One region of the Bacillus sp. EB106-07-01-XG149 genome, then DNA from elsewhere that is predicted to be linked to it. Evidence: predicted binding sites of a transcription regulator. Region 1 holds the regulator's gene; the other holds the start of a gene.
The links. Region 1 encodes Rex, which represses fermentation and respiration genes when NADH is low (regulators of the CRP and FNR family bind a similar motif). Its sites were predicted from a motif close to TTGTGAAATATTTCACAA; they were not measured.
Positions count from the first base shown of each region.

Region 1 (6,208 bases):
TCGACGTGCTATTAACTGATTGTACTGACTCCCAAAATCTAAAACGATAATTGTATCATGCTGCTTCTTCAAAATAATCACCCCAACGTTAGTTCTCGTATATAAATATTTTCACCAATTTGGCAAAAAGCATTACTAATATAATAAAAAAAGCCAGTCCTCCGCCTCTAGTCTCATAACAAAGAAAAGGCAGGGGTCTGGCTTTATAAAGAAAGATAGTCTTCCGCTCTTTATAAATATAAGACGCACTGCCTTCATAGTCAGGTTGTTTACGGTAACCCGGTAGAGACTCTCAAACCATATCATCGAGGATATATGAAGGATTGTTTTATATTATCTTCCTAGATTCTAACAATGAAGTATCCGTATGGTCAAGAGAGAAAGCGACAAAATTCTACAGAAATTCATTTCCTTTTCTAAAAAACATAAAAAAACATCCATTTCTATATAGAAATGGATGTTTTTCGAGCAAACGGAATTACATCATTCCGCCCATACCGCCCATGCCCATGCCGCCCATGTCAGGCATTGCTGGTGCATTTGGTTCTGGCTTGTCAGCTACTACAGCTTCAGTCGTTAAGAACATAGCTGCAACAGATGCTGCGTTTTGAAGTGCAGAGCGAGTTACTTTAGCTGGATCTACGATACCAGTTTCAAGCATGTTAACCCACTCGCCAGTAGCTGCGTTGAAACCAACGCCTACTTTTTCGCCTTTTAGACGCTCTACAACTACAGATCCTTCTAGACCAGCGTTGATTGCGATTTGACGAACTGGCTCTTCTAGTGCGCGAAGTACGATGTTGATACCTGTTGCTTCGTCGCCTTCAGCTACGATAGAAGCTACTTTCGTGTATACGTTCATAAGTGAAGTACCACCACCTGCAACGATACCTTCTTCTACTGCTGCACGAGTTGAGTTAAGTGCATCTTCAATGCGAAGTTTGCGCTCTTTTAACTCAGTTTCAGTTGCTGCACCTACTTTAATTACTGCTACGCCACCTGCAAGTTTTGCAAGACGTTCTTGTAATTTTTCACGATCGAATTCAGAAGTAGTTTCTTCTAATTGCGCGCGGATTTGGCCAATGCGAGCTTCGATTTGTTGTGAATTTCCGATACCTTCTACTACAGTTGTGTTTTCTTTCGTTACAACAACTTTACCAGCGCGTCCTAAAGATTCAATTGTAGCAGATTTTAAGTCACGACCTAATTCTTCAGTGATTACTTCGCCACCAGTTAAGATTGCGATATCTTCTAGCATTGCTTTACGACGGTCACCAAATCCAGGAGCTTTAACAGCTACTACATTGAATGTACCACGAAGTTTGTTCACTACTAATGTAGCTAAAGCTTCGCCTTCTACGTCTTCAGCGATGATAAGAAGTGGTTTACCTTGTTGTACCACTTGCTCTAATACTGGTAAGATTTCTTGGATGTTAGAAATCTTCTTATCAGTAATTAAGATGTATGGGTTATCAAGAACCGCTTCCATTTTGTCAGAATCAGTAATCATGTAAGGAGATGCATATCCACGATCAAATTGCATACCTTCTACTACGTCTAATTCTGTTGTAAATCCTTTAGATTCTTCTAAAGTAATAACGCCGTCGTTACCAACGCGCTCCATTGCTTCAGCGATTAATTGACCAACTTCTTCGTCAGCCGCAGAAATAGCAGCTACTTGTGCGATAGAAGATTTACCTTCGATTGGTTTAGAAATCTCTTTTAATTCTGCAATTGCAGCAGTAACAGCTTTTTCGATACCTTTACGAAGACCCATTGGGTTCGCACCAGCTGTTACGTTTTTAAGACCTTCACGAATCATAGCTTGTGCTAATACAGTTGCAGTTGTCGTTCCGTCACCAGCTACATCATTTGTTTTGCTAGCAACTTCTGCTACTAATTTTGCACCCATGTTTTCGAATGCATCTTCTAATTCGATTTCTTTTGCGATTGTTACACCGTCATTTGTAATAAGTGGTGAACCGAATTTTTTCTCAAGTACAACGTTACGACCTTTTGGTCCAAGCGTTACTTTAACTGCGTTTGCAAGAGTGTCGACACCGCGAAGCATCGAACGACGTGCTTCTTCACTAAATTTAATATCTTTTGCCATAATAATTGACCCCCTTGAATTTTTTAAGATTTATATAATTAACCAATAACTGCTAAAATGTCACTTTCACGTAAAATCAAGTAGTCAGTACCTTCGTATTTTACTTCAGTACCTGCATATTTTGAGAAGATGATAAGATCACCTGCAGCTACCTCTAAAGCAACACGCTCACCATTTTCAAGCACTCGACCAGTACCTACTGCAATAACTTTACCCTCTTGTGGTTTTTCTTTTGCAGTGTCTGGTAATACAATACCACTTGCTGTTTTTTCTTCTGCTTGAACAAGCTCAATTACAACGCGATCACCTAATGGCTTTAGCATGAACAATAACCTCCTCATTTTGTTATGTAAATTTTATTTATTAGCACTCAAGTCACCCGAGTGCTAACACACTTATAATAATAAATAATCTCAATTTCTTTTGCAAGTAAAAAAATCATAATTTTTTCGCAAATTAAGCTATACACTTTTCTATATAGAGTCCCTCTTCTTCTACCTTTACTATATGAATCGTTGTTTCCACTACTCGTATGTTACAATATGAAAGGACACCCTAAGTTGTTTTCGCTATACACACAACTTTCTCCTGTCTTCTATTATAATTTCAAATAAGGATTTACGAAAAAAACATAATTTAAGTGAAGTTTATATCGTAGGTAGCATACTTACATGTTATCCTACCTTATCTCATACACTAGAGTTAGAAAGGATGGTTAAACCATTTGAAAAAACAATATTGGTGGGTTATCGTTACATACATTTTAATGCAGTTATCATCCATTGCTGGATTACCACTTCTGCTGAAAACTGGACTTTATGATAACAGAGGATTTACTAGAGAAGAGAAATTTCAACTCATAACTGGCCACTGGGCAATCATTAGCTTCTTTATTGCATTATGTATCGTACTTTGGTTACTTAGAACAGATATTCGTGACAGACGTTTAGATACAATGCGCTCTACTGTTCCAGCTACGATTGGTTGGATTTTTATTGGGTTCTTCCTAGCATTTTTCTCACAAAGTATTGCCGGTATGATAGAAATGCGTGTATTAGGAATTAAACCTGGATCAGAAAATACAGCAAGACTTATGGATATCGCAAGAACGACACCTTGGTTCCTTATCGTTATCTCTATAATAGGACCTATTTTGGAAGAAATCGTATTTAGAAAAATTTTATTTGGTACACTTTATAAGAAGTTTAACTTCTTTATTGCTGCTATCATTAGTTCTCTTGTATTCGCAGCAATTCATTTTGATTTCACTCACTTATTGGTATACACTTCTATGGGACTCGTATTCGCCTTTTTATATGTAAAAACGAAGCGTATTATCGTCCCTATCGCGGCTCATGTTGCAATGAATACATTAGTTGCAGTTGCTCAAGTTTTAATGAGCAATGAACAAATTCAAGAAATGATTAAAGAAGCTGAAAAAATGCAAGGCTTTATCGGAGGATTTTTAGTATGAGGAACTCACCATTGTTCATGGCTGCATTGTACTTCCTTCTAGGATGTATCTTTACACGCTTCGCCATTACGAACGTAACAGATACAATCTGGAATATGTGGACAATACTATTTGCAGTTATGGCAACAATTGATTTTAATTTGGCACTTCGCCTTATCTTAGTTAAATTCACAAAGAAAAAACAATAATAAAACGCAGAGGTCGCTTCCTCTGCGTTTTATTGTGGATAATTCTTTAAAAAGTAAACAAGTGTTTGTAACTCTACCGCTAAATCAATATGGTGAATTCTTATATTATCTGACACATTTAAGCGCGCTGGTGTGAAATTTAAAATACCATGCACGTTCGTTTCTGCCAATCTATCTGCTACAGATTGTGCTACTGTAGCGGGTACTGTTAATATTGCCACTTGTATATCAGTTGATAAACGTTCTTCTAATTCATCTAAATGATATACAGGAATGCCCCCGATTTCTGTCCCGACTTTCTCTTCACTAACATCAAACGCCATTTCAATTTTTGTATTATTGTTTTTCGTGAAATTATAATGTAAGAAAGCGGTCCCTAAATTACCTACTCCAATAAGTGCTACACGTGTTATATCATCTTGGTCGAGTGTTTCACGGAAAAATGATAATAAATAATTTACGTTATATCCATAACCTTTTTTCCCTAACGCTCCAAAATATGAAAAATCTCTTCGAATCGTTGCGGAATCAACTTTTACCGCTTCGCTCAATTCGGCTGATGAAACACGTTGCTTACCAGAAAGAGATAAGTTTTGGATAAATCGATAGTATAGAGGCAATCGTTTGGCAGTGGCCTGTGGAATTTTTTGCTGATCCATATAACCTCTCCTCTCTTCCTATCTTTATTCATATACTTGAATCAAATACAGAAGTTTAGCACTCATGAATTTCCCTGTATAATAAAGAGAAGAAGTATTCTCTCTTTATTTTAAACTATACACTATTTTTAGTATGATTGAGAAATATAAACATGGCAAAGTTAAGAAATTATTTGAGGTGAAAACATTGATTTTATTACAAGTAAACGCGCTTACGAAATTATACGGTGCAGAAACGATTCTTGCAAACATAAAATTAGAAGTTCAAACGAAAGATCGTATCGCATTAGTCGGACGAAATGGGGCCGGAAAATCTACATTATTAAAAATAATAGCTGGTGAGCTATCTCATGATGGTGGCGAAATTATAAAACCGAAAGATGTCTCAATCGGATATTTAGCTCAAAATACCGGGTTAGAAACATCTTTAACAATTTGGGATGAAATGTTAACCGTCTTTACACACTTGCAGCAAATGGAGACAAAACTTCGAAGGCTAGAGCAAGAGATGGGAAAAGAAGAAAACTTTTCAAACGAGGCTACATATGAAAGATTATTAGCTGATTATGACCAATTGCAATTAGATTATAAAGATCAAGGTGGATATCAATATGAAGCAGATATTCGCTCGATTTTAAGTGGTCTTGGCTTCCCAGTTGAAACGCACCAGACGACGATTTCTACATTAAGTGGTGGACAAAAAACACGATTAGCTCTCGGTAAATTATTATTAACGAAACCAGACCTACTTATTTTGGACGAGCCTACAAACCATTTAGACATCGAAACATTAACATGGCTTGAACAATATTTACAAGGCTATCCTGGCGCAATACTAATCGTTTCTCATGACCGTTATTTCTTAGATAAACTCGTTACACAAGTATATGAAATTTCGAATAAAGAAAGCAGACGATTTGTTGGTAACTACAGTAAATATTTAGACTTGAAATCAGCATTATACGAGCAAGACATGAAACGTTATGAAAAACAACAAGATGAAATCGCTAAGCTTGAGGATTTCGTTCAAAAAAATATAGCTCGCGCATCTACGACAAAACGTGCTCAAAGCCGTCGTAAACAATTAGATAGAATGGAATTATTGACTAGACCTTTAGGTGATTCTAAGTCAGCATCCTTCCACTTCGATATCGAAAAACAAAGTGGAAATGATGTTTTACAAGTAAAGGATGCAACTATCGGCTATGATGATGATCCGATTATTGAACATGTAACTATGCGCTTAACTCGCGGGGATAGCGTTGCTTTAGTTGGTCCAAACGGAATTGGGAAATCCACATTATTAAAATCACTTGTGAATAAGTTACCACTATTAAATGGTGATGTTTCTTTCGGATCCAATGTATCTGTTGGTTATTATGATCAAGAACAAGCAAACTTAACATCTTCTAAGCGAGTTTTAAATGAGTTATGGGATGAATATCCACTGCAGCCCGAAAAAGAAATTCGCACGATATTAGGTAACTTCTTATTCACAGGGGATGATGTACTAAAACCAGTATCTTCTCTTAGTGGTGGACAAAAAGCTCGATTAGCTCTTGCAAAACTTATGATGCAAAAATCGAATTTATTAATTCTCGATGAACCTACGAACCATCTTGATTTAAATAGTAAAGAAATTTTGGAGAATGCTTTAATTGATTATCCAGGCACCCTTCTATTTGTTTCACATGACCGCTACTTTATTAATCGTGTAACGACGACCGTTGTTGAGTTGTCAACAGAAGGTGCACAAGAGTATTTAGGCGATTAC
Region 1 covers NZ_JBYTDP010000016.1:5,789-11,996, forward strand. The annotation lists gene guaA (glutamine-hydrolyzing GMP synthase) at 1-72, opposite strand, end outside; purine riboswitch at 238-339, opposite strand; gene groL (chaperonin GroEL) at 479-2,113, opposite strand; gene groES (co-chaperone GroES) at 2,152-2,436, opposite strand; gene AC3WTA_RS28230 (CPBP family intramembrane glutamic endopeptidase) at 2,838-3,587, shown strand; gene AC3WTA_RS28235 (YdiK family protein) at 3,584-3,775, shown strand; gene AC3WTA_RS28240 (redox-sensing transcriptional repressor Rex) at 3,805-4,434, opposite strand; gene AC3WTA_RS28245 (ABC-F family ATP-binding cassette domain-containing protein) at 4,622-6,208, shown strand, end outside.

Region 2 (6,208 bases), on a different contig from region 1:
GTACATTGATCTTCAAAAGCTCTTTCTGCTAATAATCCAACAACCTCTTCAAATTGGTCTTTAGCAACTCCTTGTCCTGCAATACTCATATTTATATTTAAGCTTTTTCCAAGCTCAATAATTGCTTGGACGAGTGATTCCACACCTTCTGCTGTTGAGCCTGCTGGAAGCCCGAGCATTCTCGCGATATGTGCATAGCGTTCATCAGCTACAAAGTGCTCATATTTTGGGAACAATGCGTGTTTTCTTGGCTTAATAGCATTATAGCGAACTACGTGCGGCATAAGAATTGCATTCGCACGCCCATGCGGAATGTGAAATTCTGGTCCAATTTTATGTGCTAAGCTGTGATTAATGCCTAGGAAAGCATTTGCAAATGCCATCCCTGCGATTGCAGAAGCATTATGCATTTTTTCTCGTGCTTCTTCGTCATTTCCATCTTTAAATGCTCTTGGTAAATATTTAAATACGAGATCAATGGCCTTTAATGCTAATCCATCTGTATAGTCATTTGCTAGAACAGACACATACGCCTCGATTGCATGCGTTAATACGTCCATCCCAGTGTCTGCTGTTACATGTGGTGGTACTGTCATTACAAACTGTGGATCAACAATTGCTACATCTGGTGTTAATTCATAATCCGCGAGCGGATACTTTATATTATTTTTCTTATCTGTAATAACCGCAAATGGTGTCACTTCTGATCCTGTTCCTGATGTTGTTGGAATGGCAACAAACTGCGCCTTACTTCCTAATTCCGGATATTTACATGTACGTTTTCTTATATCTAAAAACTTCTGTTTAATTCCATAGAATGTTGTTTCTGGGTGCTCATAGAAAAGCCACATCCCTTTCGCTGCATCCATAGCTGAACCACCACCAAGTGCGATAATTACATCTGGCTTAAAACTTCTCATCATTTCCGCACCTTTAAACACAGTTTCATCTGATGGATCTGGCTCGACCTCAAAGAAAACTTCGACTTTTACATCATTTGCATGTTTACGTAAATAATGCGTAACCGTATCTACATATCCGTGCTCAACCATTCCTGGATCCGTTACAATAAATGCGTGTGAAATGTTAGGCATATTTGCTAAATATGCTGTCGCATGTTTTTCAAAATAAATTTTTGGTGGTAATTTGAACCACTGCATATTCTTTTTTCTATTTGCCAACCTTTTTATATTTAATAAATGCGTCGCTGTTACGTTTTGAGAAACTGAGTTTTTCCCATACGAGCCGCAACCAAGCGTAAGTGATGGAATAAATCCATTATATATGTCACCGATTCCACCTTGTGATGAAGGGGCGTTTACAATAAGACGGCAAGCTTTCATACGTAATCCAAATTGTTTTTGTACTTCTTTATTTGTAGAATGAATGACTGCTGAATGTCCTAAACCACCGAGGTCTAACATGTCTTCGCAATATGTAAGTCCCTCTTCTAGTGAATTTGCTTTTACACAAGCTAATACTGGACTCAGTTTCTCACGAGATAGTGGATATGCTGCTCCGATACCTTGTATTTCAGCTACAAGCATTTTTGTATTTTCAGACACAGTAATTCCAACTAATGCGGCAATGTACTGTGCTGATTTCCCTACAATATCACTATTTACTGCACATGTATTTTCATTAATAACAAGCTTTTCTAATTTTCTTCTCTCTTCTTCTGTTACAAAGTAACAATTGTTTGCAATCATTTCTTTTTTCACATCATCATAAATTTCCTTATCTACAATGATTGCTTGTTCTGATGCACAAATCATACCGTTATCAAATGTTTTTGATAAAATTAAATCATTAACAGCTCGTTTTATATGCGCTGATTTCTCTATATAGCATGGTACATTACCAGGACCTACACCTAGCGCTGGTTTTCCAGTAGAATAAGCTGATTTCACCATACCTGCTCCTCCAGTGGCCAAAACAAGTGCAACCCCTTCATGGTTCATTAATTGTTTCGTTGCTTCGACAGAAGGTCTTTCAATCCACTGAATACAATGTTTTGGTGCCCCGGCCTTCACCGCAGCGTCATATACTGTTTTCGCTGCTGCAATGGAACAGTTTTGTGCTGAAGGATGAAATGCGAAAATAATTGGATTTCTCGTTTTTATCGCGATCAATGCTTTAAACATTGTTGTCGACGTTGGATTCGTTACTGGCGTTACCCCAGCTACTACACCGACAGGTTCAGCAATTTCTATTATTTCTTCATGAGGATCTTCGTGGATAATCCCTACTGTTTTATCTTTTTTTATGCTATGCCAAATATATTCAGTAGCAAAAATATTTTTAATACATTTATCTTCATATACACCACGACCTGTTTCTTCAACAGCCAACTTTGCAAGTTGCATATGTTGATCCACACCTGCTAATGCCATTTCGTGAACAATGTTGTCAATTTGCTCTTGTGTAAAACTTTCTAATGCTTGTAAAGCCTTTCGACCGTTATTCACTAACGTATTAATCATCTCTTTTACTTCCTGCATTTCATTTACAACTTTCTCTTTGACTACCATGTAAATTCCTCCTATTCTGCTATCGTGGACTAAATAAGACCCTATAGGTCATAATAAGTCCCGATTAGCGCAAAAAAAATAGAGTTGCTTTCCTACATGAACCTCATTGTTTGTGAAATATTTCACAAGATTGTTCGTGAGTAACATTTCATGAATTTAATATACATGAAATAATTTCATTTGTGTATGTCTATTTTGTGAAACGTTTCACAAAATGATGTAATAAAAATGCACTGCCTATATGAGCAGTGCATTTTTATTATGCTAGTGCTTGTGCTAAATCTTCAATTAAATCTTCACCATCTTCAATACCGACAGAAATTCGAATTAATGTATCTGTAATTCCTAGCTCTTTACGACGATCTGCTGGGATTGATGCATGTGTCATTTGAGATGGAATAGAAATTAAACTTTCTACTGCTCCTAAACTTTCAGCAAGTGTAAAGTATTGTAATTTCTCAAGTACTTTATTTAATGTTTCTTCGCTATCTACATCAAATGAGATAATAGCACCAAATCCATTTGCTTGTTCTGTTGCAAGTTCATGGTTTTGATGTGACTCAAGACCTGGGTAATATACTTTATTTACTTTTGGATGGTTATTTAAAAACTCGGCAATTGCGCGTGAATTCGTTTCATGCTCTTCCATTCGAATTCCTAATGTTTTTAAACCACGAAGTAGTAAGAAGCTATCTTGTGGGCCAAGAATGCCTCCTGTTGAGTTTTGTACAAAGTGAAGGTCTTCTGCTAATTGCGGGCTATTTACAACTACTAGGCCTGCAACTACGTCACTATGACCTCCTAAATATTTCGTTGCACTATGAAGTACAATGTCTGCTCCTAAAGTAATCGGCGACTGCCAATATGGCGTCATGAATGTGTTATCGATAATTGTTAATAAATCTTTCTCTTTAGCAAGAGTAGATATTTTCTTAATATCAGTAATTTTCAGTAATGGGTTCGTTGGTGTTTCCACATAAATCGCTTTCGTATTCGGACGAATTGCTTCTACAACTTCCTCTAAGTTGGTTGTATCTACAAATGTATGCTCAATACCGAAGCGATTTAATACTTTCGTGATAACGCGGTACGTTCCACCATACACATCATCTGTTAAAATAACGTGGTCACCTTTTGAGAACAACATAATTGTAGCTGTAATAGCAGCCATTCCTGAACCAAATGCAAAACCAGCATGACCGTTTTCTAATACTGCAATCATTTCTTCTAAAGCTGCACGTGTTGGGTTGCCTGTACGTGAATATTCATATCCTTGATGCTTACCAACTGCTTCTTGTTTGTACGTACTTGTTTGATAAATCGGTACATTTACAGATCCAGTTGAAGGTTCTCCTATGCGAATACCATGAATTAACTTTGTCTTTGCTCTCATTTTTTATTCCCATCCTTTGTATATGTCTTTACTTAAATAACGTTCACTACTATCAGGAAAAATCGTTACAATATTTGTACCTGGTGCCGCTTGCTCTGCTTCAAGTAAACTTGCATGAAATGCTGCTCCTGAAGAGCTCCCAACAAGCAGTCCTTCTTTTTGCGCTAATTCCTTTACTCGTAAAAATGCATTTCGATCAGAAATTGTATGAATTTCATCAAAATAAGATGTTTTCAAAAATGGCGGGATGAATTCAAGGCCGATCCCTTCTGTTTCATGCGAACCAGCTTTACCACCATTTAAAATGGATCCTTCTGGTTCCACAATAACCGTTTTTATATCTACATTTTTTTCTTTCAAATAAGATGCAGTCCCCATGAATGTACCACCAGTTCCTGCTCCTGCAACAAATATGTTAATCTCTCCGTTCAGTGCATCCCAAAGTTCAGGACCTAGTGTTTTGAAATAAGCACGCGGGTTTGCTTCATTCGCAAACTGACTTGGAGAGTATGAATTCGGTATTTCATTTACTAATTCTTTTGCTTTTGCAATTGCGCCGGTCATTCCTTGCTCAGTCGGTGTATGCACGACCGTTGCGCCTAGTGCTTTCATTAATTCTTGTTTTTCAATACTAAATTTCTCTGGTACACAAACAATAACGCGTAAATCATGTTGTAACGCTGCAAGTGCCAGTCCAATACCAGTATTTCCAGCAGTTGGTTCAATAATTGTTCCACCCTGGGTAACAAGCCCTTTTTCTAGCGCATCTTCGATTAATTCTCTTCCTAAACGGTCCTTAACGCTTCCACCTGGGTTATAAAATTCAAGCTTTGCAAATAAACGGACCCCTTCTGGAAGTGAAAAACGAGTAATTTCTACAATTGGTGTATGACCAATCAACTCATGAACTCCACGATATACATTCATCGTGTTCTCCCCCTTATTTGCCAATAAAGAAAAGGCAACTGTATGTATTTTCTTTATATGAGACAGTTGCCTTTTTGTTACATTACTTTAACTCTTCTAGTACTTTTACGATAAAGTTTGTAGAATGAAGAGCTGCTTGATCTAAAAATTGATCAAATGAAACATTTGATTCTTTACCAGCAATATCAGAAAGTGCACGAATAATAACAAACGGAACTTCATATTGGTGGCATACTTGTGCAACAGCTGCTGCTTCCATTTCTACTGCATAAAGGTCTTCAAATTTATCACGAATTGCTGCAACGCGGTTCGGATCACTCATAAATGAATCACCTGTTGCAATCATACCTTTTACAACTTGAATATTTTCTTCTGCCTGCATACATTTCTCAGCTAATGCAACTAATGCTTCATCAGCCTTGAATCCAGGAGGCATTCCTGGTACTTGACCATACTCATAGTTAAATGCTGTTACATCTACGTCATGATGACGAACTTCTGTTGAAATAACTACATCTCCAACGTTTAGAGAATGATGGAAGCCACCAGCTGAACCAGTATTAATTACTTTTTCAGGCTTATATCTTTCTAATAAAATTGTCGTTGACATCGCTGCATTTACTTTACCAATACCAGACTTTAACAAGATTACTTCATGTCCTGCTAATTGTCCTTTCGTAAATTCACAACCCGCAACCGTTTCTGTTTCTGCTTGTTCTAATTTGTCACGTAAAATACGTACTTCTTCTTCCATTGCTCCAATTACAGCAATTCTCAATCTAATCCCTCTTTCTATTGCTTAGTTGCCTCCATTACCCAAACGAAATGATTTAGTCTCGTAAACGTTACATGGAAGCCATTGTTTTCAAAAATAGACTGCATGACTGGAATACGTGTATAATATTCCGTTTGCAAATCGTTTGCTAACTGATGGAAACCTCTTTGTTTTGCTGTTTCAACAGTTTTATCATATGCATCTTGATCTGCAAATATCGTATCAGCAAACACTATTTTACCACCTTTGTTTAGCAATTGACTATAGTTCGCAATCGCTACATTTTTTTCATCATCTGTTAAATGATGAAATGCATAGGTGCTTACAATGGTATCAATTGAATTTGGAACTTCAAACGAAAGAAAATCACCTTCTGTAATCGAAAACTCTTGCGGCAATTTCTCTTTTGCAATCATGCGCATTTCACGTGACGGTTCTATACCGTAAACTGTGTGGCCAGCCAGTAATAATTTATTTGTTAAATTTCCAGTACCAACACCAAATTCTAATACATTACCAAATGACTTGTTAACTACATCCTCTAGAATATCCTCATAACGAGCGAAAACTTCTTTATATTGT
Region 2 covers NZ_JBYTDP010000002.1:649,892-656,099, forward strand. The annotation lists gene adhE (bifunctional acetaldehyde-CoA/alcohol dehydrogenase) at 1-2,531, opposite strand, end outside; gene AC3WTA_RS09510 (bifunctional cystathionine gamma-lyase/homocysteine desulfhydrase) at 2,791-3,924, opposite strand; gene AC3WTA_RS09515 (O-acetylserine dependent cystathionine beta-synthase) at 3,928-4,851, opposite strand; gene mtnN (5'-methylthioadenosine/S-adenosylhomocysteine nucleosidase) at 4,934-5,629, opposite strand; gene AC3WTA_RS09525 (class I SAM-dependent DNA methyltransferase) at 5,644-6,208, opposite strand, start outside.
Region 2: a site for Rex is predicted at 2,642-2,659, ahead of adhE (bifunctional acetaldehyde-CoA/alcohol dehydrogenase). Genes of this name have one in related genera too.